DNA from 4 places in the Zhengella sedimenti genome. Region 3 is predicted to be linked to each of the others. Evidence: predicted binding sites of a transcription regulator. Region 3 holds the regulator's gene; each other region holds the start of a gene.
What was found. Region 3 encodes LexA, which represses DNA repair genes until DNA is damaged. Its sites were predicted from a motif close to TGTTCNNNNTGTGTTCNG; they were not measured.
Positions count from the first base shown of each region.

Region 1: a site for LexA is predicted at 2,130-2,147, ahead of recA (recombinase RecA). Genes of this name have one in related genera too.
Region 2: a site for LexA is predicted at 6,361-6,378, ahead of dnaE (DNA polymerase III subunit alpha). Genes of this name have one in related genera too.
Region 4: a site for LexA is predicted at 3,738-3,755, ahead of ssb (single-stranded DNA-binding protein). Genes of this name have one in related genera too.

Region 1 covers NZ_JBKFFP010000006.1:69,236-76,603, forward strand. The annotation lists gene alaS (alanine--tRNA ligase) at 1-757, opposite strand, end outside; gene recA (recombinase RecA) at 936-2,018, opposite strand; gene ACLB6G_RS16190 (PfkB family carbohydrate kinase) at 2,280-3,221, shown strand; gene ACLB6G_RS16195 (pseudouridine-5'-phosphate glycosidase) at 3,218-4,135, shown strand; gene ACLB6G_RS16200 (LuxR C-terminal-related transcriptional regulator) at 4,155-4,361, opposite strand; gene ACLB6G_RS16205 (hypothetical protein) at 4,641-4,925, shown strand; gene ACLB6G_RS16210 (LuxR C-terminal-related transcriptional regulator) at 4,987-5,763, opposite strand; gene cckA (cell cycle histidine kinase CckA) at 5,935-7,368, opposite strand, start outside.
Region 2 covers NZ_JBKFFP010000002.1:185,796-193,163, forward strand. The annotation lists gene ACLB6G_RS06550 (DUF3572 domain-containing protein) at 1-41, shown strand, start outside; gene ACLB6G_RS06555 (hypothetical protein) at 38-691, shown strand; gene ACLB6G_RS06560 (DNA polymerase IV) at 784-2,094, shown strand; gene ACLB6G_RS06565 (rhodanese-like domain-containing protein) at 2,121-2,537, opposite strand; gene dnaE (DNA polymerase III subunit alpha) at 2,630-6,112, opposite strand; gene ACLB6G_RS06575 (ABC transporter ATP-binding protein) at 6,528-7,208, opposite strand; gene ACLB6G_RS06580 (lipoprotein-releasing ABC transporter permease subunit) at 7,205-7,368, opposite strand, start outside.
Region 3 covers NZ_JBKFFP010000004.1:363,143-370,510, reverse strand. The annotation lists gene ACLB6G_RS13725 (class I adenylate-forming enzyme family protein) at 1-842, shown strand, start outside; gene ACLB6G_RS13720 (SDR family NAD(P)-dependent oxidoreductase) at 847-1,605, shown strand; gene lexA (transcriptional repressor LexA) at 1,738-2,442, opposite strand; gene ACLB6G_RS13710 (molybdopterin molybdotransferase MoeA) at 2,556-3,776, opposite strand; gene moaC (cyclic pyranopterin monophosphate synthase MoaC) at 3,788-4,270, opposite strand; gene trpC (indole-3-glycerol phosphate synthase TrpC) at 4,274-5,089, opposite strand; gene trpD (anthranilate phosphoribosyltransferase) at 5,092-6,114, opposite strand; gene ACLB6G_RS13690 (peptidylprolyl isomerase) at 6,158-7,368, opposite strand, start outside.
Region 4 covers NZ_JBKFFP010000011.1:53,025-60,392, forward strand. The annotation lists gene gyrA (DNA gyrase subunit A) at 1-1,587, opposite strand, end outside; gene ACLB6G_RS19990 (MarC family protein) at 1,788-2,414, shown strand; gene ACLB6G_RS19995 (hypothetical protein) at 2,430-2,798, opposite strand; gene ssb (single-stranded DNA-binding protein) at 3,044-3,565, opposite strand; gene uvrA (excinuclease ABC subunit UvrA) at 4,510-7,368, shown strand, end outside.

The DNA of each region.
Region 1 (7,368 bases), on a different contig from region 3:
GCGCCTTGAACAGGTCGATGTCGTAATTGTCGTGCTCGCCCTGCAACACCGCCGCGATGCGTTCCAGCCCCATGCCGGTGTCGATGGAAGGCCGCGGCAGTTCGACCCGTTCTTCCTTCGTCACCTGCTCGTATTGCATGAAGACGAGGTTCCAGATCTCGATGAAGCGGTCGCCGTCCTCGTCCGGACTTCCGGGCGGGCCGCCCGGGATCTTGTCGCCATGATCGTAGAAGATTTCCGAGCACGGACCGCATGGGCCGGTATCGCCCATGGCCCAGAAATTGTCCGATGTGGCGATGCGGATGATGCGGTCGTCGGAAAGGCCGGCAATCTTCTTCCAGTGACCCGCTGCCTCGTCATCGGTGTGATAGACCGTGACGAGCAGCCTGTCCTTCGCCAGGCCGAATTCCTTGGTGATCAGTTCCCAGGCAAGGCGGATCGCCTCTTCCTTGAAATAATCGCCGAAGGAGAAATTCCCCAGCATCTCGAAGAAGGTATGGTGGCGGGCGGTATAGCCCACATTGTCGAGATCGTTGTGCTTGCCGCCGGCGCGGACGCATTTCTGCGACGTGGCCGCGCGGTTGTAGTCGCGCTTCTCCAGGCCGGTGAAAACGTTCTTGAACTGCACCATGCCGGCATTGGTGAACATCAGCGTGGGATCGTTGCGCGGCACCAGCGGACTGGACGCGACAGTCTCGTGTCCGTTCCTGGCAAAGAAGTCGAGAAAAGCCGACCGGATCTCGTTTACGCCACTCATGGTTCCTGTCCTGCTGAGAAGGGGCCGCCGGGCCGGCGGGTTGCGCGAACCCGCCTTTTATCTTTCGCCACCGGCACTGTCCAGAATGTCGGCGGAGACCGCCGCGTCAGGAAACGAAAAACGCCGCACTGCCTGGTGAAGGGCCGCGCGGCGATCCATCGACGGGTGCGATCGGCCGTTACATGCCGTTCGCTTCGTCTCCCGCGTCGCCCTCGCCATTGTCGAGAAACCCGTCGGCGATGAGCCCGGCATTCTGGCGCAGCGCCGTCTCGATCTCGTTGGCGAGTTCAGGGTTGTCACGCAGGAACTGCTTGGCGTTCTCGCGGCCCTGGCCCAGGCGCTGGGAATTGTAGGAGAACCAGGCGCCGGACTTCTCCACGATGCCGGCCTTGACGCCCAGGTCGATCAGCTCGCCCGTCTTGGAAACGCCTTCGCCATACATGATGTCGAACTCGACCTGCTTGAATGGCGGCGCCATCTTGTTCTTGACCACCTTCACGCGTGTCTGGTTGCCCACCACCTCGTCACGGTCCTTGACCGAACCGATGCGGCGGATGTCGAGACGGACCGAGGCATAGAACTTCAGCGCATTGCCACCCGTCGTCGTCTCCGGCGAACCGAACATGACCCCGATCTTCATGCGGATCTGGTTGATGAAGATCACCATGGTGTTGGAACGCGAGATCGATGCGGTCAGCTTGCGCAGTGCCTGGCTCATCAGCCGGGCCTGCATGCCCGGCAGCGAATCGCCCATCTCGCCCTCGATCTCGGCACGCGGCGTCAGGGCCGCCACCGAATCCACGACGAGCACGTCCACAGCGCCCGACCGCACCAGGGTATCGGCGATTTCCAGCGCCTGCTCACCGGTATCCGGCTGGGAAATCAGCAGGTTCTCCAGATCCACGCCGAGCTTTCGCGCATAGACCGGATCCAGCGCGTGCTCCGCGTCCACGAAGGCGCAGATGCCGCCCTTCTTCTGCGCCTCGGCAATGGTCTGCAGGGCCATCGTCGTCTTGCCGGAACTTTCCGGCCCGTAGATCTCGATGATGCGCCCCTTGGGAAGGCCGCCAATGCCGAGCGCGATGTCCAGGCCGAGCGAACCGGTCGACACCGTCTCGATCTCGACCACCTGCTCGTTCTGGCCGAGCCGCATGATCGACCCCTTGCCGAATGCCCTTTCGATCTGCGAAAGCGCAGCGTCGAGCGCCTTTGACTTGTCCACTGATTTGTCCTCAACGAGCCGTAACGAATTCTGCGCCATGATATACACCTTGTTCCCCGACTTGAACGATCGGGCGCCGCAACGCCATGAATTATTTGTACGCCATTTGTTCCGCATTGACAAGGGTCACAACATGTTGTTTTCAAAGCATGTTCAAATTTTGTTCCGCAACGGGCGCGAAGGCATGAAACGGATTTCTTTCTGTTCGTTTCCACGGCGGCCGGGCGAGCGCCGGCGCCGCGGCCCCCGTTGCGATTCGCCGCCCCCCTTCATTCCGTCCGCCGGTTTGTTGGTCGCAGGATGACATTGCCGATCCCCACCCTGCTGGCCATTGGCGGTGCCCATGTCGACCGCCGGGGACGCTTGTCGGTCCCGTTCTCGCCAGGCGCTTCGCATCCGGGCGCCATGCGCGAGACTGTCGGCGGCGGCGCCTTCAATGCCGCCCGTGCGGCAGCCGGGCGGGGCGTGCGGGCGGCGCTGGTTTCCGCACGCGGTGGCGACGCGGCCGGCAGCACCGTGGCCGAGACCATCGCCCGGGCGGGCATCCGCGACCTTTCGGCCACCTTCCTGGACCGCACCACTCCGTCCTATACGTCCCTGCTCGACCAGGATGGCGAACAGATCGTCGGCCTGGCCGACATGGCGCTCTACGAAGCGGTCTTCGACCGTCTTTTGCGCCGGCGTCCGCTGCGCGATGCCGTTCGGGCCGCCGATGCGATCCTCGCCGATGCCAACCTGCCTGGCTCCGCCCTGCGCCGGCTGGCTGAACTTGCCGATGGCCGTCCGCTTCACGCCATGGCGGTCTCACCTGCCAAGGCACTGCGCTGGACGCCGCTTCTGGAGCGTGTGGCCTGTCTCTTCTGCAACAGGGCCGAGGCCGTGGCGCTGACCGGCCTGCCCGCGGGCGCGCAAGGCGGGGAACTGGCCCGGGCACTTGCCTCCCGCGGCCTCGCGCAGGCCGTCATCACGTCGGGCGGCGAGCCGCTCGTCCTCCTCGACAACGGCGCGATCCGCTCCCTCCGGCCACTGCCCGTCCGCCCGGTCGATGTCACGGGCGCCGGTGACGCGCTGACCGGCGCCACCCTCGCCGCCCTGATGAGCGGACGCGACTTGCACAGCGCCGCCCTTGAAGGTCTTGCTGCCGCCGCGCTTGCCATGGAAACTGCCGATTCGGCGCCGGACCTGACAGACACCACCTTCCAGACCCGTCTCGCCGAAGCCCGGAGGCTCAACACGCCATGACAGACCTGCCGCTCGACATCGCCCCGGACGTGAGCGCCGCGCTGGCCGCCCGGCGTCCGGTCGTGGCGCTCGAATCGACCATCATCACACATGGCATGCCCTACCCGGACAACGCGGCGATGGCGCAGTCTGTGGAAGATGTCGTCCGGGAAAACGGCGCGGTGCCAGCCACCATCGCCGTCATCGGCGGGCGGCTGAAGATCGGCCTGTCGGCGGCAGAACGCAGTGCGCTGGCCCAGACAGCCGGCGCCATGAAACTGAGCCGCGCCGACCTGGCTTTCGCCATGGCGACCGGCGCCACCGGTGGAACGACGGTCGCCGCCACCATGATTGCGGCTGCCCGGGCCGGCATCGTCGTTTTCGCCACTGGCGGCATCGGAGGCGTCCACAAGGGCGCGGAGCAGACTTTCGACGTGTCCGCCGACCTGGCCGAACTGGCCCGCACACCCGTCATCGTGGTCAGCGCGGGAGCAAAAGCCATCCTCGACGTGGCGAAGACGCTGGAGGTGCTGGAAACCCACGGCGTGCCCGTGGTCGGTTTCGCCACCCGCACCATGCCGGCCTTCTGGTCGCGGACATCGCCTTTTCCAGCGCCGCTGACCATCGACACGCCCGAGGGCATTGCCCGTTTCCAGGCCATGCGCAGCGCGCTCGGTATCGAAGGCGGCATGCTTGTGGCCAATCCGGTGCCCGAGGCCGACGAAATCCCTGCCGGCGAGATGAACCGCCATATCGCTGCAGCACAGGCGGAGGCAGAGGCGCAGGGCGTTTCCGGCAAGGCTGTCACGCCTTTTCTGCTCGCCAGGATCGTGGAACTGACCGGCGGGCGCAGCCTGGCCACGAACATCGCCCTGGTGAAGAACAACGCGAAGCTGGCCGCCCGTATCGCCTCAGCCCTTGCAGCGACGGCCTGACGCCCGGTGGCTGCGCCGATCAACGGCCGCCCGACTGCCGGTCATAGAGAATCACCGCCTGTATTTCCGATCGGGCTCCCAGCATGTCCCTTGCACAGCGCAGCATCACCGCAACGGCATGTTCGCTGAAACCCAGTTCAGCAGCAAGTTGTCGCGGAGAAAGCCCGTTGGCCAATCCTTTCAGAATGGTGATCTGGGCCGGTCCAAGCTCTGCCTGAAAATTCATGTGATCGTCCCGGGGGCCTTCCTGCAAGACTCTCCGGCAGGATGGCGTGTTGTGCGCAACATCGAAGCACAAGTCCTAGCGAGCAAAACTTTAACCCGAATGAAACCGACTTTAGTATTTCATGTAAAAATTGAACGATCATATTAAGCATGAAACGGTTTGATGCGTGACACAAGCCGCTGGTTTCCATAGGTTTCAGCGCGCGGAACGTCAGAGTTTCAGGTTGGGGGTTTCACCACGGTGAAGATATCGTATCGCCGGAGCAATGGTAAGCACGCAATGGTTTCCGAACTGGTCAGGGCATTTCATGCGACTTCGACGGCCATGGATGAAGCCATCGAGGCCAATGATACCGCAATGATCGGCGAGATCGACCGACAGCTCTCCGCGTTGTGGAGCGAACTCATGGCCGTTGAACCGAAGACGAAGGCGGAAGCGCGCGAACTCGTCGCCTTCCTTCTCCACACGCTCGCCCCGAACGCCAGCGCATCTGAGATCCAGACCGAAGCCCTGTCGGGGATCCTGCGGCTGTTCGAGGAACACTGTCACAGCTTCGAGGTCTGACCGGGGTATTCGCACCAAGGCTTGTCCGGGCCGGCGGCCGCTTGCCGCGTCGCCGGAAATGTCAGTCTCCGGAAAGCCCCATCCTGCCTGCCTTGTAGAGGGCTTCGTACAGCGATCCCGCTTCCAGCTTGCGCGTCAGGGAGCGCGCCAGCGCCATCACGGCGGTTTCGCTCAGCGCCACTTCCGTGGCCAGATCCTGCATGGAAAGGCCTCTCGCCAGGCCGTTGAGACATGCGAGTTCAAGAGCCGACAAGCCCGCGCCCGTCCCTTTTGCGATCCCGCGCTGGCAGATGGCATCAAATGTCTCGATCGTGTCGATCACGAGGCCCGGATAGCGGCTGTTCATTTCCTCGCGCACACCGAAATACATCACCACGCTGCGCCGCGCATCGGGGTCGCAGACCGGCACACAGTAGCCGCCGCGCAGACCGAACATGTTGAGCAGCGTGTCCAGCTTGTCGTCCAGCAGCGACGGGTCCGGCTGTTCGTTCGTGCGGCAATCGAGACCGGTCGTGAAGGGAAAGGGAATGTTCGTTTCACCGAGCATCAGGAAAACGGAACATTGCGTCAGGTCGGCGATCCGCCCGATCTGCGCGGCAAGTTCGTCCTCCAGGTTGTGAAAGCGCATTCTGGGAAAGACCAGTCCGCCGCGCCTTTCGCCGATATCGAGCACGGCATAGGCTTCGAAACCGTGCGTGCGGGCGACACCGCCCAGGTCGGCATGTTTCGGCCGAACGGGAAAGGCCGACCCGCCCGCATCGTCCCCGGGCCTGAGGTCGGGAGGCTTGGCGGACCTGCCACCGCCGGCAAGTGGAACCAGACGAATGACGTTGCTCATGCGAATTCCCCGAATGACAGCGGTCATCATGTCGTAAAACCGGCCCGGGATTCAAATCCTGATGTTGACAATCCACAGGTTCGGCCTGGAACCATGACCGTCCGTCAAGGAGGCGCAACCATGCCGGCCGCGCGAGGGCGGCGCCCTGTGTCCGCCTTAAGGCCGTTCGTTTCAGGTCTCGCTTTCCAGCATGTCCTTCACCGTCTGCGCCAGTTGCTTGAGCGAGAAGGGCTTTGGCAGGAAGCCGAAGCGGGCATCGGCGGGAAGGTTCTTGGCGAAGGCTTCCTCCGCATAGCCGGAAACGAAGATGAACTTGATGTCGGGACGGCGCTTGCGCAATTCACGCAGCAGGGTCGGCCCGTCCATCTCCGGCATCACCACATCGGAGACGACGATGTCCACCGCCCCCTCAAGTTCCTCGAACACGTCCAGCGCCTCGATGCCCGAAGACGCCTCGTGCACGGTGTAGCCGCGCGCGGTCAGCGCGCGCAGGCTTCCCATGCGAACAGCGTCCTCATCCTCCACCAGCAGCACCGTGGCCGACCCCGACAGGTCGGTCTGGCCCTGTTTCGCGGCCTGGGCGCCGGCATCCGAATCCGCCTTGCCGGACGCCGCGGCATTGTCGCCACCGGGCCCGGCGGCCGCTTCCGCGGGCACGTGGCGCGGCAGCAGGATGGTGAACCGCGTCCCTTCGCCGACCTCTGAATCGCAGTAGATGAAGCCGCCGGTCTGCTTGATGATCCCGTAGACCATGGAAAGGCCGAGGCCCGTGCCCTTGCCGACTTCCTTGGTCGTGAAGAAAGGCTCGAATATCTTCTTCAGGACATCGGGTTCTATCCCGGTCCCCGTGTCGGTCACCTCGACGGCCACGTAGTCGCCCGGCGTCAACCCCTTCCATCCCGAAGCGGCCGCTTCGTCCGAATCGACATTGCGCGTCGAAACCGTGATCGTGCCACCGCCGGGCATGGCGTCGCGTGCATTGACGACAAGATTGACGATCACCTGCTCGAACTGGCCGAGGTCCGCCTTGACCGGCCACAGGTCCCGCCCGTGTTCCACCTTCAGGTCAACCTCGTTGCCGGCAAGCCGCGCCAGCAGCATGCGCAGGTCCGCCAGAACGTCCGTCAGGTTCAGCACCTGAGGCCGCAGTGTCTGACGCCGGGAAAAGGCCAGGAGCTGGCGCACCAGCGAGGCTGCCCGGTTCGCATTCTGCTTGATGTTCATGATGTCCGGGAAGGAAGGATCGGAGGCACGGTGATTGATCAGCAGCAGGTCGGAGGCCATGATGATGGCCGTCAGCACGTTGTTGAAATCATGCGCGATGCCGCCGGCCAGTTGTCCCACCGCCTGCATCTTCTGGCTCTGCGCCATCTGCGCTTCCAGTGCCTTCTGCTCGGTCGTCTCGACGGCATAGACGATGGCCGCCTCCTCGGCCTCATCGCTGCCCGTGTCCACCACCGCATTGACATAGAAGCGCATGTGGCGTTCCGGGTCGTCCGGCAGCGTCGTGTCGATGGGCGCGATCTCCGCCTTGCCCTGTTTGGCGGCTTCGAGCGCGCGCGCGAAATCGTCACGCTGGTCCGGCGCGATCACGGCATCGAGGGT
Region 2 (7,368 bases), on a different contig from region 3:
TGCTTCCCGGCGGCGACGACCGCTACGAGGCATCGACATGAGCGACGATCCCGAAACCGTGCGCCAGATCGAAGCGCTGTCACGCGACACGCGGCCGCTGCTTGTCCTCGACGTGGACGAAGTCGTGCTGGAATTCGTCGCGCCTTTCGTGCGCTATCTCGATCATCGCGGCTACACGTTCCGTTCCGAGAGCTTCCGGCTGCATGGCAATGTCATCGCGAAGGATGGCGGCGCGGAAGCCCCGGCCGAGACGGTCTCCGGCCTGCTTGACGCCTTCTTCGAGGCACAGGAAACCTGGCAGACACCGGCAAGAGGCGTGGACAAGGCGCTCGACCGGCTTTCCGGTGTGGCCGAAATCGTGATGCTGACCGCCATGCCGCACGCGCATCGCGAACGCCGCCGGGCATTGCTTGACCGGCTCGGCATCCCCTATCCGCTGGTGACGACCGAAAAGGCCAAAGGACCGGCGGTGTCGCTTCTGGCCGGCGCACGCAGCGCACCGGTGGCCTTTGTCGACGACATCCCGCACAATCTCGTATCGGTCGGGACGAGCTATCCCCGCGCCGGTCTCTTTCACCTGATGGCCCACGAGGGCATGCGCAGACTGTTGCCGCCCCTTCCGGAAGGGGTGGTGGAAACGCGCGACTGGGAAGACGCCGCGGCCAAGCTGGAAGCGGCGCTGGCAGGCTGAACCGGCACCGGGCAAGTCCACCGGCGCTGTCTTGCCGGCGGCAGGACACTCGATATAAGGTCTGCCGTGTTCCACCAATGTTCGCCCCAACCATGGCCACTCCGAACGATCCGAATGCCGGTTTCTGCCGCGACTGCCTGCGGCTTCAACGCGGGCGGACCACGCGGTGCGAAGGTTGCGGCAGTCCGCGCATCCTGCGTCACGGCGAACTCTATTCGCTGACGATCGCCCATATCGACTGCGATGCGTTCTACGCCTCGGTCGAAAAGCGCGACAGGCCGGAACTCCGCGACCGGCCGGTCATCATTGGCGGCGGGAAACGGGGAGTCGTTTCAACGGCTTGCTACATTGCGCGCATCCGTGGCGTGAAGTCCGCCATGCCCATGTTCAAGGCACTGGAAGCCTGCCCCGACGCGGTCGTCATCAAACCGGACATGGAAAAATACGCCAGTGCGGGACGGGAAATCCGTGAACGCATGCGCGCGCTGACGCCGCTCGTCGAACCTGTGTCCATCGACGAGGCCTTTCTCGATCTCAGCGGAACGGAACGCCTGCATGGCGCGCCACCGGCCATCGTGCTTGGCCGTTTCGCCCGCGACATCGAGCGCGACATGCGCCTTTCGGTTTCGGTCGGCCTGTCCTATTGCAAGTACCTCGCCAAGCTGGCCTCCGACCTGCAGAAACCGCGCGGCTTCTCGGTGATCGGCGAGGCCGAGGCAACCGCCTTTCTCGCCGACAGGCCGGTCGGCATGATCTGGGGTGTCGGAAAAGCGCTGGAAGAGAAGCTGCGCGCCGACGGCATCACCCGGATCGGCCAGTTGCAGGCCATGGACAAGGGCGACCTGATGGCGCGCTATCACGCCATGGGGGAACGCCTGTGGTCGCTGGCGCGCGGCATTGACCGGCGAAAGGTCGATCCGCACCATGACATGAAGAGCATTTCGGCCGAGACCACCTTCAACCAGGATCTCGCGACGCTGGACGATCTCGCGCCCGTGCTGAGGGCCCTGTCCGAAAAGGTTTCCGCGCGGCTGAAAGCCGGTGCGCTGGCCGGGCGGACGGTGGTGCTGAAACTGAAGACGGCGGACTTCCGGTCGCGCACGCGCAACCGGCAACTGGCCGATCCCACGCAACTGGCGGACCGGATCTTTTCCAACGGCCTGGATCTTCTCAAACGGGAAATCGACGGCACGCGTTTCCGGCTCATCGGCATCGGCGTCGCCGACCTGGAATCGCCGGAACGCGCCGATCCCGCCGATCTGGTCGATCCGGCGGCGCTACGCCGCGCAAGGGCTGAAAACGCGGTGGATGCCTTGCGGGCGAAGTTCGGCGGCAAGGCGGTGGAAACGGGCTACACGTTCGGGCGCGACAGCCGCGCCCGGCCCCAACGCGACCAGAATTGAGCGGTTGCGGCGCAGAGGCGCCCGGATCAACAGGTCTCGCAGTGCCGTTTCATCGGCAGGCCTTCGGCGATCCAGCCCGTCACCCGGCCATTGCCGGCCACGCCGCCGGTCACGTCGACAATGTTTGTCAGCCCCGCCTTTTCCAGAACACCCGTCAGGTAGTTGGAACGATTGCCCGTCCGGCAGATGAAGCCGACCGTCTTGCCCGCATTTTCAGCGAGCAATTCCTTCAGCTTTGGCACGAAATCGGCCGACGTCATGTCGATCGGCGTGGCCGGTTCGGGAATCCCGGTCTCGGCCCATTCCTCGGGCGTGCGGATATCGACCAGGACGAGACCGCCCTCGCCGACCGCTTCCTGGGCCTGGCGCGGTGTGATCTTCTCCACCGCAAGAGCGGAGCCCACGGAAAGAAGAAGGGCCAGAACGGCGGCAAGGATGCGCATGGATGGTCTCCCGGAACAAGTGACCGCGATCTAAGGATGCGTGACAGCCGGATCAACGCGGCAAACGGGCGCAGGCGTCCCCCGCCCGTCTGTCAGACCATCTCGACATCCACGACGCCGGGTATGGCGCGCAGGGCATTGGGCAACTTTTCCTTGAGATCGAAGCTGCCCGGAAGCGAGACCTCCACTTCGCCGCCGCCTTCCGGCTTGATGACGATGAGGCTGACCTGCCCGTCGCCCTGCCCCGGCTGCAACTGGCTGGCGATGGATTGCAGCGGCGCGGCATCGCGCACGAAGATGCGCAACGCCTTCAGCGAGGCCTGCGCATCCTCGCCGCCCAGCAGTTTCACCGTCTGGATGCGAACCCGCACGCCTTCGGGATTGTCGCGGGCGGCAACAGTGATGACGACGGAATTGCCGGGTTCCAGCAGATCGCGGTATTTCAGCAGGTCTTCGGAATAGAGCACCGCCTCGTACTGGCCGGATGCATCGGTGAGCATGACAATGCCCATGCGCGAAGCGCCATTCTGGATGCGCCGTTCCTGCCGGGAGACGATCGTCCCGGCAAGGCGGCCCGCGCTTGCGCCGCGCTTCACGGCGGCGGAAAATTCGGCCCAGTTCTGGACGCGCATGCGCTTGAGCGCCTCGGCATGTTCATCGAGCGGATGGGCCGAAAGGTAGAAACCGACGGCCTGGAACTCGCGATGCAGCTTTTCCGCCGAACTCCAGGGTTCGGCAGCCGGCAGGCGCAGTTTCTCGGCCACGGCGCCCGATCCGCCGGCAAACATGTCATGCTGGCCGGAAGCGGCGTTCTCGGCAGCGCGTGCGCCGAGCCCCATCATGCGGTCAAGGCCGGCCAGCATGTTTTCCCGCGCATGGCCGAAGCAATCGAGCGCGCCGGCCGAAATCAGGCTTTCCAGCACACGCTTGCCGACGATGCGCGGATCAATCCGCTCGCAGAAATCCTCCAGCGATTCGAACGGCTTCTCCGCGCGCCGCGCCTCGATGTGATGCACGGCGGCCTCGCCGACACCCTTGATGGCCGAAAGCGAATAGTAGATGCGGTTCTCGCCCACCTCGAACAGGTGATGGGAGGTCATGACCGACGGGGGGACGACCTCGATGCCGAGGCGCAGGGCATCCTGGCGGAAGTCGTTGAGCTTGTCGGTGTTGTTCATGTCGAGCGACATGGACGCGGCCAGGAACTCGACCGGATAATGCGCCTTCAGCCAGGCCGTCTGGTAGGAAACCACGGCATAGGCGGCGGCGTGTGACTTGTTGAAGCCGTAGTCGGCGAACTTGGCCAACAGGTCGAAGATCGTGTTGGCCTGGGCCTTGGAGACGCCGCGCTCGACCGCGCCGTCGACGAATCGCACGCGCTGCTTGTCCATCTCGGCGCGGATCTTCTTGCCCATGGCCCGGCGCAGCAGATCGGCCTCGCCCAGCGAATAGCCGGACAGCTCCTGCGCGATCTGCATCACCTGTTCCTGGTAGACGATGACGCCCTGCGTCTCCTTGACCAGGTGGTCGATCTTCGGGTGGATGGAGGCGATCTCCTCCTGCCCGTGCTTGCGGGCATTGTAGGTGGGGATGTTCTCCATCGGACCCGGCCGGTACAGCGCGACAAGGGCGATGATGTCCTCGATGCAGTCCGGCTTCATGCCGATCAGCGCCTTGCGCATCCCCGCCGATTCCACCTGGAAGATGCCGACGGTCTCGCCGCGCGCCAGCATCTGGTAGGTCGGTGTATCGTCCAGCGGGATCTGCGACATGTCCAGTTCGACGCCACGCCGGCGGACAAATTTCACCGCCGTCTCGATCACGGTCAGGGTCTTCAGGCCAAGGAAGTCGAACTTGACCAGTCCCGCCTGTTCGACCCACTTCATGTTGAACTGGGTGACCGGCATGTCGGACCGCGGATCGCGATACATGGGCACCAGTTCCGACAGCGGCCGGTCGCCGATGACGATGCCCGCGGCATGGGTGGAGGCGTGGCGGTAGAGCCCCTCCAGCTTCCTGGCGATGTCGATCAGCGTCCCGACAATCGGCTCCTTCTCGATCTCCTCGGCGAAGCGGGGTTCGTCGGCAACAGCCTTTTCCAGCGGCACCGGATTTGCCGGGTTGGACGGCACCAGCTTGGTGAGCCGGTCAACCTGGCCGTAGGGCATCTGCAGCACACGGCCGACATCCCGCAGGACAGCGCGCGCCTGCAGCGATCCGAAGGTGATGATCTGGGCCACCTGGTCGCGGCCGTATTTCTCCTGCACGTAGCGGATCACCTCGTCGCGCCGTTCCTGGCAGAAATCGATGTCGAAGTCGGGCATCGACACGCGTCCGGGATTGAGGAAGCGCTCGAACAGGAGCGAGAACCGCAGGGGGTCGATGTCGGTGATGGTCAGGACCCAGGCGACCAGCGAGCCGGCGCCGGAACCGCGGCCGGGACCGACCGGAATATTGTGCGCCTTGCCCCACTTGATGAAGTCCGCGACGATCAGGAAGTAGCCGGGAAACTTCATCCGCTCGATGATGCCGAGTTCGTAATCGAGCCGCTGCTCGTAATCCTCGCGGGTATATCCGGGCGAAAGCCCCTGGTTCTCAAGGCGCCGCGCAAGCCCCTCGACCGCCTGGCGGCGCAGTTCGGCAGCCTCGGCAGCCACCACGGCCTCGGCGTCCTCCAAATCGCCGCCGGTGAAGCGGGGCAGGATCGGGCTGCGTGTCTCGGGATAGTAATGGCAGCGGCGGGCGATCTCGACCGTGTTGTCGATGGCCTCCGGCAGGTCGGCGAAAAGCGCGATCATGTCGGCCTGGCTGCGCAGGTGGTTGTCGGGCGTCAGCTTGCGCCGTTCATCCACCGCGATCACCGTTCCTTCCGCGATGGCGATCAGGGCGTCATGGGCGTCGTAGTCGCCCCTGGCGGGAAAGAAAGCCTCGTTGGTCGCCACGAGCGGCAAGCGATGGTCGTGGGCAAGCCGGACCGTTTCGGCTTCCAGCGCCCGGTCCCAGTTGCCGCAGCGCTGCAGTTCGACATAAAGGCGGTCACCGAACCAGCGATGCAACGCCGCAAGCCGCTGATGAGCCACGGCGCCATGGCCGGCTTTCAGTTCGCGGCCGATCGGACCGTCGGGACCGCCGGTCAGGCAGATGACGCCCTCGGCAAGTTCCCCGATCCAGGCCGGCGTGACATGGACCGGTTCGCCCTCGCCCGTCGACAGATAGGCGCGCGATACAAGCCGAACGAGATTGGCATAGCCCGATTCACTGGCGGCGATGAACACCAGTGATGGCAAGGCCTCGGGCTTGCGGTTCTGGTTGCGCCCGCTGTCATCGTCCCTGTCGGCAAAGTCGACGGACAACTGGCAGCCGATGATCGGCTGGACGCCGTCCTTGACCGCCTTCTGGGCAAACTCAAGGGCGCCGAACAGGTTGTTGGTATCGGCAATCGCAATGGCGGGCGCTTCATCCTTCAGCGCATGGCCAATGATCTTTCCGAGCGGAAGCGCCCCTTCCAGCAACGAGTATTGCGAATGAACCCGCAGATGAATGAACATCCGTCCGTCTCGCGCCTGGCCGTCCATCGCGTATGCCTGTCCCGTGCGAATCCGTGAAACCGGGATGCAGTGTCCGGCTTCGGACGGGGCGAGTCCAGTGCAGGCGCGCAGGCGCGGCGCGAGCCGGAGGTTCTTTCCCCATCATTCAGCCGCGCCGCGGGCCCTGCCCGCTTACAGCGCGCCGATCCACATCGCCGAAGCGACGATGAACATGGAAACCGAGACCAGCGATGCGACGTCATAGATCAGGTCAGTCATGGCAGTAGCTCCGTCAATGTTCTTCTTGTGTTCCTGTATTCTCGTTTTGTTCTCATGTCAACGCACGCAAACAAACAGGGAACATTTTCCCCGCTATCCGCCGATCCATGGTTAAGGGAAGGTTATCGCGGCCGGGCCCGGATGGTCCGCCCGGCCCTTCCGCGAGGCAGTCCGCGAATGCGGTCTAAAGGGAGACGACCTTGCCGTCCTTCAGCGTGACGCGGCGGTCCATGCGCCGGGCAAGTTCGTGATTGTGGGTCGCGATCAGCGCCGCCAGGCCGGACTTGCGCACCAGCGCTTCCAGCGCCTCGAAAACGTAGGACGAGGTCACGGGGTCGAGATTGCCCGTCGGTTCGTCGGCGAGCAGGACCAGCGGCGCATTGGCGACGGCGCGCGCAATGGCGACCCGCTGCTGTTCGCCGCCAGACAATTGGGAGGGGCGGTGGTCGCCACGGTGGCCGACCTTCATGTAATCGAGCAGTTGCCCGGCCCGGTCGGCGGCCTCGGCGCGCGACAGGCCATGGACGAGTTGCGGCATCATGATGTTTTCCAGGGCGGAAAACTCGGGCAGCAGGTGGTGGAACTGGTAGACGAAGCCGATGTCATTGCGGCGGATGGCCGTGCGCTGGTCATCGTTGAGCCGGCCGCAGGCGCGGCCATTGACATGAACGTCGCCGCTGTCGGGACGTTCCAGCAGGCCGGCGGTGTGCAGCAGCGTCGACTTGCCCGCCCCGGAGGGCGCCACCAGCGCGACCATCTCGCCGGAACGCAGGGTGAAGTCGCAATCAAGCAGGATGTCGAGCCGCTTGCCGCCCTGATCGTAATGCCGGCTGACGGACTTCAACTCGAGTGCCGCGGCCATCATTCATACCTCAGGGCTTCGACGGGATCGATGCGGGCGGCCCGCCAAGCGGGAATGATCGTGGCGATGAAGGACAGTACCATGGCCATGACGAGCACGGCGAGCGTTTCGCCGGCATCGATCTTCGCCGGCAACTGGCTGAGGAAATAGAGGTTGGGATCGA
Region 3 (7,368 bases):
TGCAGGAACATTTCGATGCGGGCGAAGCGCTGCGGATCATAGAGGAAGAGCGGTGCACGCTGTTCTACGGCACGCCCAACATGGCGCAAGCGATGCACGAACACCCTGACCGGCCCAAACGCGATCTCACCTGCCTGCGCTCGGGCGGAGCGACGGGTTCGGTCGAACAGTTCAAGCGGATCGTCGAACTCGGTGCGACAGAAATCTGCCACATCTACGGGCTGACCGAGAGCTACGGAAACTGCAATGTCAGCGACGGCAAGCTGGATCCACGCGACAAGGTCCATGCCTCCGTCGGCAGGCCGCTTGACGGCGTCATCCAGCGCATTGCCGACCCGGAGACGAATGAGGAGCTTCCGCGCGGCAGGATCGGGGAAATCCAGATCAAACGCTATGTGACGATCGGGTACTACAAGGACGAGGACAAGAACCGCGAGGCGTTCACGCCGGACGGCTATTTCCGCACCGGCGATTTCGGGTTCGTCGATGAGGACGGCTTTCTCTATTTCCGCGGCCGCATCAAGGAAATGATCAAGACAGGCGGCATCAACGTGTCGCCGGCCGAGGTCGAGGACCTGCTGATGAGCCAGCCCGGCGTCAAGCTCGCCTTTGTCGTCGGAGTGCCGGACGAGGTTCGTGACGAGATCATCGGCGCCGTCATCGTTCCGAGCGGCCCTGTTCCTAAAGACTTCACAAAGACCCTCGATGCGGCCATGCGCAAGGAACTCGCCGCCTACAAGGTTCCGCGTCTCTATCATTTCGTGGAGGAGAAGGACTTGCCCCTGACCACCACCGGCAAGGTTCAGAAGAACCGCTTTGCCGACTACTTCAAGAGGACCTGACCGGATGGATTTGCAACTCAAGGGACGCACGGCGCTGGTAACAGGCGCGAGCGCCGGCATCGGCGCGGGCATCGTGGAAGTCCTGGCACGCGAAGGCGCTGTCGTTGTTGCGACAGCACGGCGCGCGGATCTTCTGGAGGCGCTGGCCGAAAAGGTGGCTGCCGCCGGCCATGGGCGGCTCGTCCTGATCCCCGGCGACATAACGGACAAGGACGATGTCGCGCGCATTGCCCGCGAAGCCCAGGAGGCGGTCGGCCCGATCCAGATCCTCGTCAATTGCGCGGGCGGGTCGAGGCCCTTGCCGATCGATGCCCCGGATGAAGACTGGGACGAGGCTTTCGCGCTCAACTTCACCGCGGTGCGGCGGATGACACAGGAATTGTTGCCGGCCATGCGTGCCGCCCGCTGGGGCCGCATCATCAACCTGAGCGGCACCATGGAACCGCGCAGCGTCAATGCTGCAAGCGCGGCAAAGGCAGCGGTTCATCTCTGGGCAAAGGGGCTGGCCTGCGACATCGCCAGGGAAGGCATCACCGTCAACACCATCCCGCCGGGCCGCATTGTGAGCGAGCAGATCTTGAACAGGCTGCATCCGACCGAGGAAGCGCGGCAGAGCTTCATCGAGAGGAACATTCCGATCGGATATTTCGGCAAACCGGAGGATATCGGAAACCTGGTCGCCTTTCTCGCCTCGCCGCTGGCCGGCTACATCACCGGCAATGTGATCCCGGTCGATGGCGGGATGCACAATTTCGCGCATTGATCCGACCGGACCGCTCCCGGTCTCCGGACCACCCCTCCCGAAAGCGGAACGTCCGGCATCTTGCCAGAGGGTGCCGGGACCATTCCCTCACAGAGGATGGGAACGCCGCGCGAGGCAAGGCGTTCCCGGTCGTCAGTAGCGGCGGATCAGTCCTACAAGACGGCCCTGCACCTTGACGCGGTGGGGCGGGAAGATCCGTGTCTCGAAGGACGGGTTGGCCGCTTCGAGCGCAATCGAGGCGCCCTTGCGGCGGAAGCGCTTCAACGTCGCTTCCTCCTCGTCCACCAGGGCGACGACGATGTCACCGGGATTGGCGGTCTGACCGTTGCGGATGATCACCGTGTCACCGTCGAAGATGCCGGCCTCGATCATGGAATCGCCGCGTACCTCAAGCGCATAGTGCTCGCCGCCGCCCAGCATGTCCGGCGGAACGGCAATGGTGTGGGTCTGGTGCTGGATCGCGTCGATCGGCACGCCTGCGGCAATGCGCCCCATCACGGGGATGGCGATCGATTGCGCCGCATCGCCTTCGGGCGTTGCCGGTCTTGCCGCGGCCGGTTGCCCCCGGCCACCCTCGATGACGCTTGGCGAGAATCCGCGCGTCTGCGGTCCGTTCGCCATGGCCTCGGGAAGACGGATCACCTCCAGCGCGCGCGCCCGGTTGGGCAGGCGGCGGATGAAGCCCCGTTCCTCCAGCGCCGTGATCAGGCGGTGAATGCCCGATTTCGAAGCCAGGTCCAGCGCATCCTTCATCTCGTCGAAGGATGGCGGAATGCCCGTCTCCTTCAGCCGCTGATGGATGAAGAGCAGAAGTTCATGCTGTTTGCGGGTGAGCACAGGCCACCTCCAGACGAGTCGCAATACAAAACCGGAACAAACATATCTGTTCCCGTCCTGTTCCGCAAGGGGCTGCCCATCCGGTCCCGAAAAGGACGGTCCGGGGCAAGGTGTCAGGTGTCCGGATTGCGCAGGATGAGGCAGGGAACCGCAACGCCTTTTGCCGCTTGCGGGGCAGCGATGGGCCGGATCACGAGGCAATTGGCCCCGGCGAGGGTGGAAAGCATGGAGGAATCCTGGCGCTCGAAAGGCGTGACGCCGAGCCCGCCCGTGCCATCGCCCGCGCAGACCGCGCGCACATGATCCTGCCGGTCGCCATTGGCCTTCATCGGCACGGTCAGCCGGGCCATGCGGATGTCGTGGACGTGACGGGCGCCGCACATCGCGGTGATCAGCGGCAGCAGGAACAGATGGGCACAGACCAGGCTGGAGACAGGATTTCCCGGCAGGCCGAGCACGCGCGTTTCGCCGAAGCGGCCGACCATGAGGGGCTTGCCGGGCCGCATGGCGATCTTCCAGAAATCGAGGTCCATGCCCATGTCGGTCAGGACCGACTGGACGAGATCGTGATCGCCGACGGAAGCGCCGCCCAAGGTGACGATGATGTCGGCGCCGGCATCGCGCGCGCGGCCGACCGCGGCGGCTATGACGGCGCGGTCGTCGCGGGCAATCCCCAGGTCGATGACCGCGGCGCCGGCCTCGGCGGCCAGGGCCGCAACGCCGAAGGAATTGGATGCAATGATCTGGTCCGGGCCGGGCAGGGTGCCGGGCGGCACGAGTTCGTCACCGGTCGCCAGGATCGCCACCAGGGGCCTGCGCGCGACCGGCAGGCGGTCGTGATTGGCTGCCGCGGCCAGCGACAGCGCCGCGGCGTCCAGCTTTCGTCCGGCCTTCAGGATCGTACCGCCCTGGCGGAAGTCCAGGCCTTCGACGCGGATGTTGCGGCCTTCCGGCTCTGACTGTCCGGCGCGGATGCGGCCGCCGCCAAGGACCGTCACGTCTTCCTGGAGGATGACGGTGTCGGCGCCGGGCGGAACCGGTGCGCCGGTGAAGATGCGGACGCATTCGCCAGCACCGACCTTGCCGGAGAAGCGGTGGCCGGCGGCGGATTCGCCGATCACGTCCAGTTCGGCCGGCACGGTGGCGATGTCGGCTGCCCGCACGGCATAACCGTCCATGGCGGAAGCGGGGAACGGCGGCTGTGTTCTGCGCGCGGCCAGGTCCTCGGCCAGGTAGCGGCCTGCCGCGTCGGCGATGTGCACGTCCTGCGTGCCCAGCAGTCCGGCGCCTTCAAGCAGCCGGGACAGCGCCTCTGCGACGGGAAGCAATGCCATGTTCTCTTTCCTCAGTCCTCTGCGCGCCAATGGCCCGATTTTCCGCCCTGTTTCTCGATCAGGCGGATATCGGTGAGCACCATGCCGCGGTCCACGGCCTTGGCCATGTCGTAGATCGTCAGGCAAGCCACCGAGACAGCAGAAAGCGCTTCCATTTCCACACCGGTCTGGCCGTTGACGCGCGCCAGGGCGCGTACGCGAAGGCCGGGCAGGGCGTCGTCAGGCTCGATGTCGACAGTCACCTTTGTCAGCAGCAATGGATGACACAGCGGCACCAGTTCGTGCGTCTTCTTGGCGGCCATGATGCCGGCGATGCGCGCGGTGGCAATCACGTCGCCCTTCTTGGCATTGCCCGCCAGGATCATGGCGAGCGTTCCGGCATTCATTCGCACCGCGCCTTCCGCAACGGCCGTGCGGGTGGTCGCGGCCTTGTCGCCGACATCGACCATGTGGGCTTCGCCAGAATCGGCGATATGCGTGAGACGGTCAGCCATGGCTCAGCCCACAGCCCGGCGGGCGGTGCCGCCCTCGAGCAGGGCGCGGGTTGCGGCCGTCACATCGTCCTGGCGCATCAGGCTTTCGCCCACCAGGAAGGTCGTCACGCCGCAGCCGGCAAGCCGCGTGCAATCGTCATGGGTGAAGATGCCGCTCTCGCCGACGAGCAGGCGGTCGTCCGGCGCCATCGCGGCCAGGCGCTCGGTCGTCGCGAGGCTGACCTCGAAGGTGCGCAGATTGCGGTTGTTCACCCCGAGCAGGCGGGAGGAGAGGGTCAGCGCGCGCTCCATTTCGGCCTCGTCATGGACCTCGATGAGCGCATCCATGCCCGCTTCGAAAGCCGTCTCTTCAAGGGCGCGGGCCTCGCCGTCGGAAAGGCTTGCCATGATGATGAGGATGCAGTCGGCGCCCCATGACCGGGCTTCCCAGACCTGGTAGGGCTCGAACATGAAATCCTTGCGCAGGGCGGGCAGGGCGACGGCCTCACGCGCGGCCGTCAGGAATTCGGGCGCACCCTGAAAGCTCGGGCTGTCGGTGAGCACCGAAAGGCAGGCCGCGCCACCGGCCTCGTAGGCGCGCGCCAGCGCCGGTGGGTCGAAATCGGCACGGATCAGACCCTTGGACGGGCTGGCCTTCTTGATCTCGGCGATCAGGCCGAAGCGCGTGGCCGCCTTGCGGTCCTCAAGCGCCTTCAGGAAGCCGCGCGGCGCATCGGCATCGCGTGCCCTGGCCCTTACCTCTGCAAGCGGCAGGGCTGCCTTGGCGGCGGCGATTTCCTCGCGTTTGTAGGCTTCGATCTTCTTCAGGATATCGGCCATGGTCAGGCTTCCTTGCCGGCGTTGGACACCGCGACCAGGCGTTCCAGCGCGGCGAAGGCACGTCCTTCGTCGATGGAGGCCGCGGCCATGGCGACGCCCTCGGCGACGGTTTCCGCCTTGTCCGCAACGACGAGCGAGGCGCCGGCGTTCAGCAGGGCGATGTCGCGGTAGGCGTTTTTCTCGCCCTGAAGCACTCCGCGCAAGGCCTTCGCATTGTGGGCGCCGTCACCGCCCTTGAGGTCGGCGAGCGATGCGCGCGCCAGACCGGCATCCTCAGGTGTCACGTCGAAACGGCGCACCGTGCCTTCGTTCAGTTCCACAACATGGGTAACCCCTGTGGTGGTCATCTCGTCAAGGCCGTCGCCGTGGACCATCCAGACCCGTTGCGAGCCCAGGTCCCTGAGGACATGGGCCAGCGATTCCAGCCATTGCGGCGCGAACACGCCGACAAGCTGCCGCTTGACCCCGGCCGGGTTGGAAAGGGGCCCGAGCAGGTTGAAGATCGTGCGCGTTCCCAGTTCCACGCGGGTGGGGCCGACAAAACGCATGGCGGAATGGTGGGCGGGCGCGAACATGAAGCCCAGTCCGGCCTCGCGGATGCAACGCGCGATCCCGGCGGGATCAAGTTCCAGGTTGATGCCAAGCGCCGCGAGGGCGTCCGCCGCGCCGGATTTCGAGGACAGCGCGCGGTTGCCATGCTTGGCGACGGGCACGCCGCAGCCGGCGACGATGAAGGCGGCGCATGTGGAGACGTTGTAGGTGCCGGAACCGTCGCCCCCCGTGCCGACGATGTCGATGGCATCGGCGGGCGCCTCGACCGGCACCATCTTGGCGCGCATGGTCGAGACGGCGCCGGAAATCTCGTCCACCGTTTCACCGCGAACGCGCAGCGCCATCAGGAACCCGCCCATCTGGCTGGGCGTCGCGTTGCCCGACATCATGATGTCGAAGGCATTGCGCGCTTCCTCGAAGCTCAGCGGCGCGCCCTCTGCCACCTTGGCTATCGCGCTTTTCAGTTCACTCATCGCCCCCTCCGCGATACGGGATCGGTTCCGGCCGTCCTTCCCCTCAGAAGGACAAGGCCCGTTGCAGCGCGCCGCGGTCCATGGTCACGGCGTACTTGTCGCGCAGCACGGCGACAAGCTGTTCCAGCAGATCGTCTGAAAACGCACCGGTCAGTTGCTGGCGTTCGGCATCGGGAATCGATTCGGCCGATGCGCCAGCCGGTTCGAACACCTCCGTGACCCGGAACAGGATCTGCGTCTGCGACGACGGGCCCGGCACAAGGCCGGTGCCGCCCTGCCTGATGGAGAAGGCGGCGGTGACACCGGCCTTGCCGATATCGGCATCGTCGGCGCCGCGCTTCAGCCCGCGCTTGATCTGCTTTTCCAGATCCAGTTCGGCGGCGATGGCGTCGAGGGTCTCGCCATCGGCAAGGCGCTTTTCCAGTTCGCCAGCCCTGGCAGCCAGCCGCTCAGCGCGCTCGTCGGCCGTCCATGCCGCCACCACCGCATCGCGGACCTCGTCAAGGGTGCGGTCGCGCGCCGGCGTCACGCCGTCCACTTCGTACCAGACGAAACCGGAGCGGCCGTGATTGAGCGGCGGGTTTTCCACGCCCGTTTCGGCCTCGAACGCTGCCTTGAGCAGTTCGGCCTGCTCGGGAATGTCCGCCACAGCGCTGCCGTCGGGAGCCAACCCGGTCCGGTCGACCGCCTCTATCGTCGTCATCGGCAGGTTCAGCTGCCGGGCCGCTTCCGCCATCGTCGCGCCGCCGGCGCGGGCGTCCTCGTAGGAATCGTGGACGTCAAGCAGGATGCGGTCGGCCTCGGCGAGCGCGAGTTCGTTGCGGATCTCGCCGGCAACGGCTTCCAGCGGCTTCGTGTCGGCGGGATTGATCTCCCGCACACGCAGGATCACCGGGCCGAAGGTGCCGTCAATCACGCCGGAGACCTGGTTCTCGCCCAGCGAGAAGGCGGCCTCGGCAATGCGCTCGTCGGGGATGGCGGAACGCTCGACCGTACCCAGATCGGTATCCGTCGCGCTCTTTCCCTCTGCGGCAGCCACCTCGTCGAAGGTGGCGCCGCCGGTGATGCGCATGCGCGCCGCGTCGGCTTCCTCCCGCGACTTGAAGACAAGCTGGTCGACGGCGCGGGTTTCGGCGGTCGTGTAGCGGTCCTTGCGGGCCTCGTAGTCGGCGCGGACCTGTTCGTCGGTGATGGCGGCCGGATCGGCGATCGCCTGCGGTTCGAGGACGACATGATTGATACGGCGGTACTCGG
Region 4 (7,368 bases), on a different contig from region 3:
GTCCTCGTCGTCCATGTCCGGACCGCCTTCGGCGAGTTCGGTGCGGCGCGGGGTGCCGAACTCGTCCTTCACCGCGGTCAGTTCGTCCTTGACGATCTGCTGGATGCGGGCACGCGACGACAGGATGTCGAGATAGTCCCGGATTTCCTCGCCGATCTTGTTCAACTCGTCGGCGATCTCGTCACGGCCGAGCGCGGTGAGACGCTGCAGGCGCAGGTCGAGAATGGCGCGGGCCTGTTCTTCCGAAAGGTTGTAGGTCCCGTCCTCGTTGACCTTGTGGCGCGGATCGTCGATGAGCCGGATCAGCGGCGCCACCTCGTGCGCAGGCCAGCGCCGGGTCATCAACTGCTCGCGCGCCGTCGCCGGGTCCGGCGCGTGGCGGATCAGCTTGATCACCTCGTCGATATTGGCAACGGCAATGGCCAGGCCCACCAGCACATGGGCGCGTTCGCGCGCCTTGCGCAGGAGATACTTGGTGCGCCGGCTGACAACCTCCTCGCGGAACGCGACGAACGCCTTCAGCATGTCCGCCAGCGCCATCAGTTCCGGCTTGCCGCCGTTCAGCGCCACCATGTTGGCGCCGAACGAGGTCTGCAGCGGCGTGTAGCGGTAAAGCTGGTTCAGGATCACGTCGGCATTGGCGTCGCGCTTCAGTTCGACGACCACACGGTAGCCCTGCCGGTCGGACTCGTCGCGGATGTCGGAAATGCCCTCGATGCGCTTGTCGCGCACGAGTTCCGCCATCTTCTCGATCATCGAGGCCTTGTTGACCTGGTAGGGGATTTCCGTGACCACGATCATCTCGCGGTCGCCGCGCATCGGCTCGACATGGGCGCGCCCGCGCATGATGATGGAGCCGCGCCCCGTCTCGTAGGCCGAGCGGATGCCGGACCGGCCAAGCACGATGGCGCCCGTGGGAAAGTCCGGACCGGGAATGTGCTGCATGAGTTCGGGCAGCGTGATGGCCGGATTGTCCATCAGCGCGATGCAGCCGTCGATCAGTTCGCCCAGATTGTGCGGCGGGATGTTGGTCGCCATGCCGACGGCAATGCCGCCCGACCCGTTGGCAAGCAGGTTGGGGAAACGCGCCGGCAGCACCTTCGGCTCGGAACTCGACGAATCGTAGTTCTCCTGGAAATCGACCGTCTCCTTGTCGATATCCTCCAGCAGGTCGTGGGCGACCTTTTCCAGCCGCGATTCGGTGTATCGCATCGCCGCCGGCGGATCGCCGTCGATGGAGCCGAAATTGCCCTGCCCGTCGATCAGCGGCAGACGCATCGACCAGTCCTGCGCCATGCGCACCATGGCGTCATAGATCGCGGCATCGCCATGCGGGTGATACTTACCCATGACGTCACCGACGATGCGCGACGACTTCACGTATTTGCGGTTCCAGTGGAAACCGCCCTCGTGCATGGCATAGAGAATGCGCCGGTGAACCGGCTTCAGCCCGTCGCGCACATCGGGAAGCGCGCGGCTGACGATCACGCTCATGGCGTAGTCGAGATAGCTGCGCTGCATCTCCTCGATGATGGAGACGGGCTCGATGCCTTCGGGAAGCCGGGGCGGTGTTGGCTGGTCAGTCAAATGCGTGTCACGATCACTTTGGAATCACTTGTTTCCGTATATAGGATTCCACGCGGCCATTCCAATTTCGGCGCCGGTTTTCCAAAGGCAAACGCCGGCACGCACGGGTCCTTGCGCCATGCCGTCACGCAAAGGTCGCCGGATCGCCGGGAAACGGCTAGGCTGTCGGCCGAATCCGGAGGCTGAAACTGGAAACGCCCATGTTCAACGACATGATCGCCACCGCTATTGTCACGCTGCTGGTCACCATCGACCCGGCCGGCCTCGCGCCGCTTTTCCTGGCCGTCACGCGCGGCATGGACCGGGCGCAACGCAACCAGGTCGCCTGGCGCGCCGCGGCGATCGGCTTCGCGACGCTTGCGCTGTTCGCGCTCGCCGGCGCCGGCATCCTGGCCGTCTTCGGCATCACCCTGCCGGCCTTCCGCGTCGCCGGCGGCCTGCTCCTGTTCTGGATCGCCTTCGAGATGATCTTCGAACGCCGCCAGCAGCGCCATGAACACACGGCGGAAGTGGCGATCAGCGCCGACGAGATCCGCCAGGTCGCGGTTTTCCCGCTGGCGATTCCGCTGATCGCCGGCCCCGGCGCCATTTCCGCCGTCATTCTCCTGTCCGGCCAGTTCGCCGAACCCGGCCCGCGCACTGCGCTTATCGCCATTGTCGGTGCCATCATCCTGCTGACGTGGTTGGTCTTCCTGCTGGCTGACAGGATCGACAAGATCCTCGGCGAAACCGGCCGGTCCATCCTCACGCGCCTGCTCGGCGTGATCCTGTCCGCCCTCGCCGTGCAGTTCGTCGCCGACGGCATCAAGGCGCTGGCAGCCGCCTGACGGCCACAGGTCCGGTCAGAAACGGCCCTTGAGCGGAAGCGTCATTTCCATGCCGCCCCAGCCATGAACGGAATCATGGGCACGCACCGTCACTTCTTCCAGGTGGTCCGGGATGACGATGCCGGACTGGCTGCGCGTGAACGGCTGCTCGTCGACATGGGGATGCGCCAGCACGCGTTCGCCCAGCACGGCGCCGTCCGGACCGATCACCTGCCAGCGGTCGGCATAATGGTCCCAGCCCTCGTCGGCGTGGCGGACCGTGACATGGAACGTGTAGGAGCCGTCCGAGGATTGCGAGTAGCGCGCATCGACGACGTCAGCCTCACCGGCCAGCGCCGGAAGCGCGAGCAATGAAAGGAGGATGGCAAGAAATGAATGTCTCATGACGCGGGAGAATGACCGCGCCTGCGGACACGCGCCAATCACGAATGGTTCAGCCCGGAATCTGTCCCCTGGCCGCAAGATCGCGGACGGTTCGATCCCGAAATGGCAAATCCCCGCGGCAGGCACGGGGATGATGCAGACGGGGCGTCAGGCGCTGCCCCCTGTACCGGAGGCCGTCGAGGAACCATTTGTCCGCCACGGCCTCGCAGGGGGATGAGCCACGCGAGGCAGGATCCCCCGGACAATCAGAACGGAATTTCGTCGTCGAGATCGCGGGAATAGCCGCCGCCCCCGCCGCCGCCCTGCTGGCCGCCGCCATAGCCGCCGCCGCCGGACGGTCCCGACGAGCCGAAATCCGAACGCCCTTGCGAACCGCCGCCGCCGCCATAGCCGACCTGGCCCTGGTCGCCGCCGCCGCGTCCGTCGAGCATCTGCAATTCGCCGCGATAGCGCTGCAGCACGATTTCGGTCGTGTAGCGGTCCTGGCCCTGCTGGTCCTGCCATTTGCGCGTCTGCAACTGGCCTTCCAGGTAAACCTTCATGCCCTTCTTGAGATACTGCTCGGCCACCTTGCCAAGCTGCTCGTTGAAGATCACGACATTGTGCCACTCGGTGCGCTCGCGCCGCTCACCGCTGTTCTTGTCGCGCCAGGTCTCCGAGGTCGCGATGCGCAGGTTGACCACCGCATCGCCGGAATTGAGGCGGCGCACCTCCGGGTCAGCGCCCAGATTGCCGACCAGAATGACCTTGTTCACGCTTCCCGCCATGTTCCAACTCCGTCTTTCGCCGCCGGGCGACAGTATGTAGCCCGCATGTCTCTTGAATTCCGCCGCACTCTAGCGGGCTGCGGCCATGATTGCGCGGTCCCCGCCCCCTGCTTTTCGCTCTGTCCACAAGCTAGATGGCGGACAAGCAACGCGACAGTGGCCAGCTTCTCGATGTTCTATATTTGTTCGCATGGACGCGGTCAAGGGGATGCCCTGGCAAGGTCACATGCGATCATCACCGGGCAGACTGCCACACGAGAAATTGGCCCGGCCGCGATCCTGTATCTTGCGCGCGCCGGGCCTTTTGGGGTCTGCCCTTCAACCGGTTTTGGCCGGAGGTGTGTCCGGGCCGGAACTGTATAGCCCGCCTTTCGTCGGCTGGCAGGCCGGCCCGGTTCTGTCAGTCAGATTGTCGGCGAATTGCCGGTGTCCCCTGTCACGCGGTGCCGCTCAGGCACCGGGGGCCTTGCAACCCGTGGCCCGCCGCATCTGGGCGGACCTTCCGGGATTCTTCGGCGGTTCCATCGAACAATCCCTTTCCCGTCGTCGGTTTGCATCCTGGCCGGAAAAACCGGCCGCTCGGGCATCCGCGGGGATCGTCTGCCATGGCGGGAGCATTCCCTGATGCTTCGTTCCGCCGGCGCCTCATCCTGTCCGGATGCTACCTTGCAGGATGCGCCCGCAGCCGCCGCCGGTCAATGCCCGCGCCGATCACATTTTGTGCCGGAACTGCCGGTTTATCCACCGGCTTTCCACAGGTGTTCTTGTTTTGTCCGCGATTCTGTGGATAGTGTGGGGAAAGCTGTCAGCAGGATCGCGGCCGCCTCTTTCCATGCCGTGAACAATGACTACATGAGACGCAATCCCGGCTGGACAGCGCCGGACGTTCCGGAACCAGTCCTGTTTTCCTGCCGGCCGCCGGGCCGGACCCGCTGCGAGCGATCATGACAGACCACAAGATGATAACGGTGCGCGGCGCGCGCGAGCACAACCTCAAGAATGTCGATCTCGACCTGCCGCGCGACAGCCTGATCGTGATGACCGGACTGTCGGGGTCCGGCAAGTCGTCGCTCGCCTTCGACACGATCTATGCCGAGGGCCAGCGCCGCTACGTCGAGAGCCTCTCGGCCTATGCCCGGCAGTTCCTCGAAATGATGCAGAAGCCGGATGTCGACCAGATCGACGGCCTGTCGCCGGCCATCTCCATCGAGCAGAAGACCACAAGCCGCAATCCGCGCTCCACCGTCGGCACGGTCACCGAGATCTACGACTACATGCGCCTGCTCTTCGCACGCGCCGGCGTTCCGATCTCGCCGGCCACCGGGCTGCCCATCGAGAGCCAGACGGTGAGCCAGATGGTCGACCGCGTTCTGGCCATGGAGGAAGGCACCCGCCTCTACATCATGGCGCCCATCGTGCGCGGCCGGAAGGGCGAATACCGGAAGGAACTGGCGGAACTCCAGAAGAAGGGTTTCCAGCGCGTCAAGGTGGACGGCGAGTTCCACGAGATCGCCGATGTCCCGCCGCTGGACAAGAAATACAAGCACGACATCGACGTGGTCGTCGACCGCGTCGTCGTGCGCGCCGACCTCGCCGCCCGCCTGGCCGATTCCATCGAGACCTGCCTGAGGCTGGCCGACGGCCTGGCCGTGGCCGAATTCGCCGACCGGCCCCTGCCGCCGGAGGAACTGTCGGGCGAGGCAGCCAACCGCTCCAAGAACGACACCCATGAGCGCGTCGTCTTCTCGGAAAAGTTCGCCTGCCCGGTCTCCGGCTTCACCATTCCGGAGATCGAGCCGCGCCTGTTCTCCTTCAACAACCCGTTCGGCGCCTGCCCGGGCTGCGACGGCCTCGGCCACCAGCAGGCCATCGACCCGGCGCTTGTCGTGCCCGAGCCGCATGTGGCCCTGCGCGAGGGCGCCATCGCCCCCTGGGCCAAGTCCACCTCGCCCTATTACCTGCAGACGCTCGAAGGGCTCGGCAAGGCCTACGGCTTCAAGGTGGGCGACCGCTGGCGCGACCTTTCCGAAGAGGCGAAGGACGCCATCCTGCAGGGCACCGGAAGCCGCAAGATCGAGTTCACCTATGATGACGGCCTGCGCACCTACAAGGCCGCCAAGACATTCGAGGGTGTGATCCCGAACCTGCAGCGCCGCTGGAAGGAGACGGAATCCTCCTGGGCGCGCGAGGAGATCGAGCGCTACATGTCGGCCACGCCCTGCCCGGTCTGTTCCGGCTTCCGGCTGAAGGCCGAGGCCCTGGCGGTCAAGATCGACGGGCTGCATATCGGCCAGGTTACCGAGATGTCCATCCGCCGCGCCAACGACTGGTTCGAGACCCTCCCCGAACGCCTGACGGACAAGCAGAACGAGATCGCCGCGCGAATCCTGAAGGAAATCCGCGAACGGCTGCGGTTCCTCAACGATGTCGGTCTCGACTACCTCACCCTGTCGCGCAATTCCGGAACGCTGTCGGGCGGCGAGAGCCAGCGCATCCGCCTCGCCTCGCAGATCGGTTCCGGCCTGACCGGCGTGCTCTACGTGCTCGACGAGCCCTCCATCGGCCTGCACCAGCGCGACAACGACCGCCTGCTCGGCACGCTGAAGCACCTGCGCGATCTCGGCAACACGGTCATCGTCGTGGAGCATGACGAGGATGCGATCCTCGCCGCCGATCACGTGGTCGACATCGGCCCGGCCGCCGGCATCCATGGCGGGCGCGTCATCGCCAGCGGCACGCCTGCCGACATCATGGCCCATCCGGACTCGCTGACCGGCAAATACCTGTCCGGTGCGATGGGCATTCCCGTACCCGCCGAACGCCGCAAGCCCTCGAAAAGCAAGCGCATTCGCGTGGTCGATGCGCGCGGCAACAACCTCAAGGGCGTCACGGCCGACATCCCGCTCGGCACGTTCACATGCGTCACCGGCGTTTCCGGTGGCGGCAAGTCCACATTCCTCATCGAGACGCTGTTCCGGGCCGCCTCGCGCCGCATCATGGGCGCGCGCGAAAACCCTGCCCCGCATGACCGCATTGAGGGGCTGGAGCATGTCGACAAGGTCATCGACATCGACCAGTCGCCCATCGGGCGCACGCCACGCTCCAACCCGGCCACCTATACCGGCGCCTTCACACCGATCCGCGACTGGTTCGCCGGCCTTCCGGAAGCCAAGGCGCGCGGCTACCAGCCCGGCCGTTTCTCCTTCAACGTCAAGGGCGGGCGCTGCGAGGCCTGCCAGGGCGATGGCGTCATCAAGATCGAGATGCACTTCCTGCCCGATGTCTACGTCACCTGCGACGTCTGCCACGGCAAGCGCTACAATCGCGAGACGCTGGAGGTCACCTACAAGGGCAAGTCCATCGCCGACGTGCTCGACATGACGGTGGAGGAAGGCGCGGAGTTCTTCGCCGCCGTTCCGGCCATCCGCGACAAGCTGGAAACGCTGGCACGCGTCGGCCTGGGGTACATCCATGTCGGCCAGCAGGCGACCACCCTGTCGGGCGGCGAGGCACAGCGCATCAAGCTGGCCAAGGAATTGTCGCGCAAGGCCACGGGCCGCACGCTCTACATCCTCGACGAACCGACGACCGGCCTGCATTTCCACGATGTCGCCAAGCTGCTGGACGTGCTGCATGAACTGGTCGACCAGGGCAACACGGTGATCGTCATCGAGCACAACCTGGAGGTCATCAAGACCGCCGACTGGGTGCTCGATCTCGGTCCCGAGGGTGGCGACGGCGGCGGCGAACTGGTAGCCTCCGGCACGCCGGAGGACATTGCCGCCGAACCGCGCAGCCATACC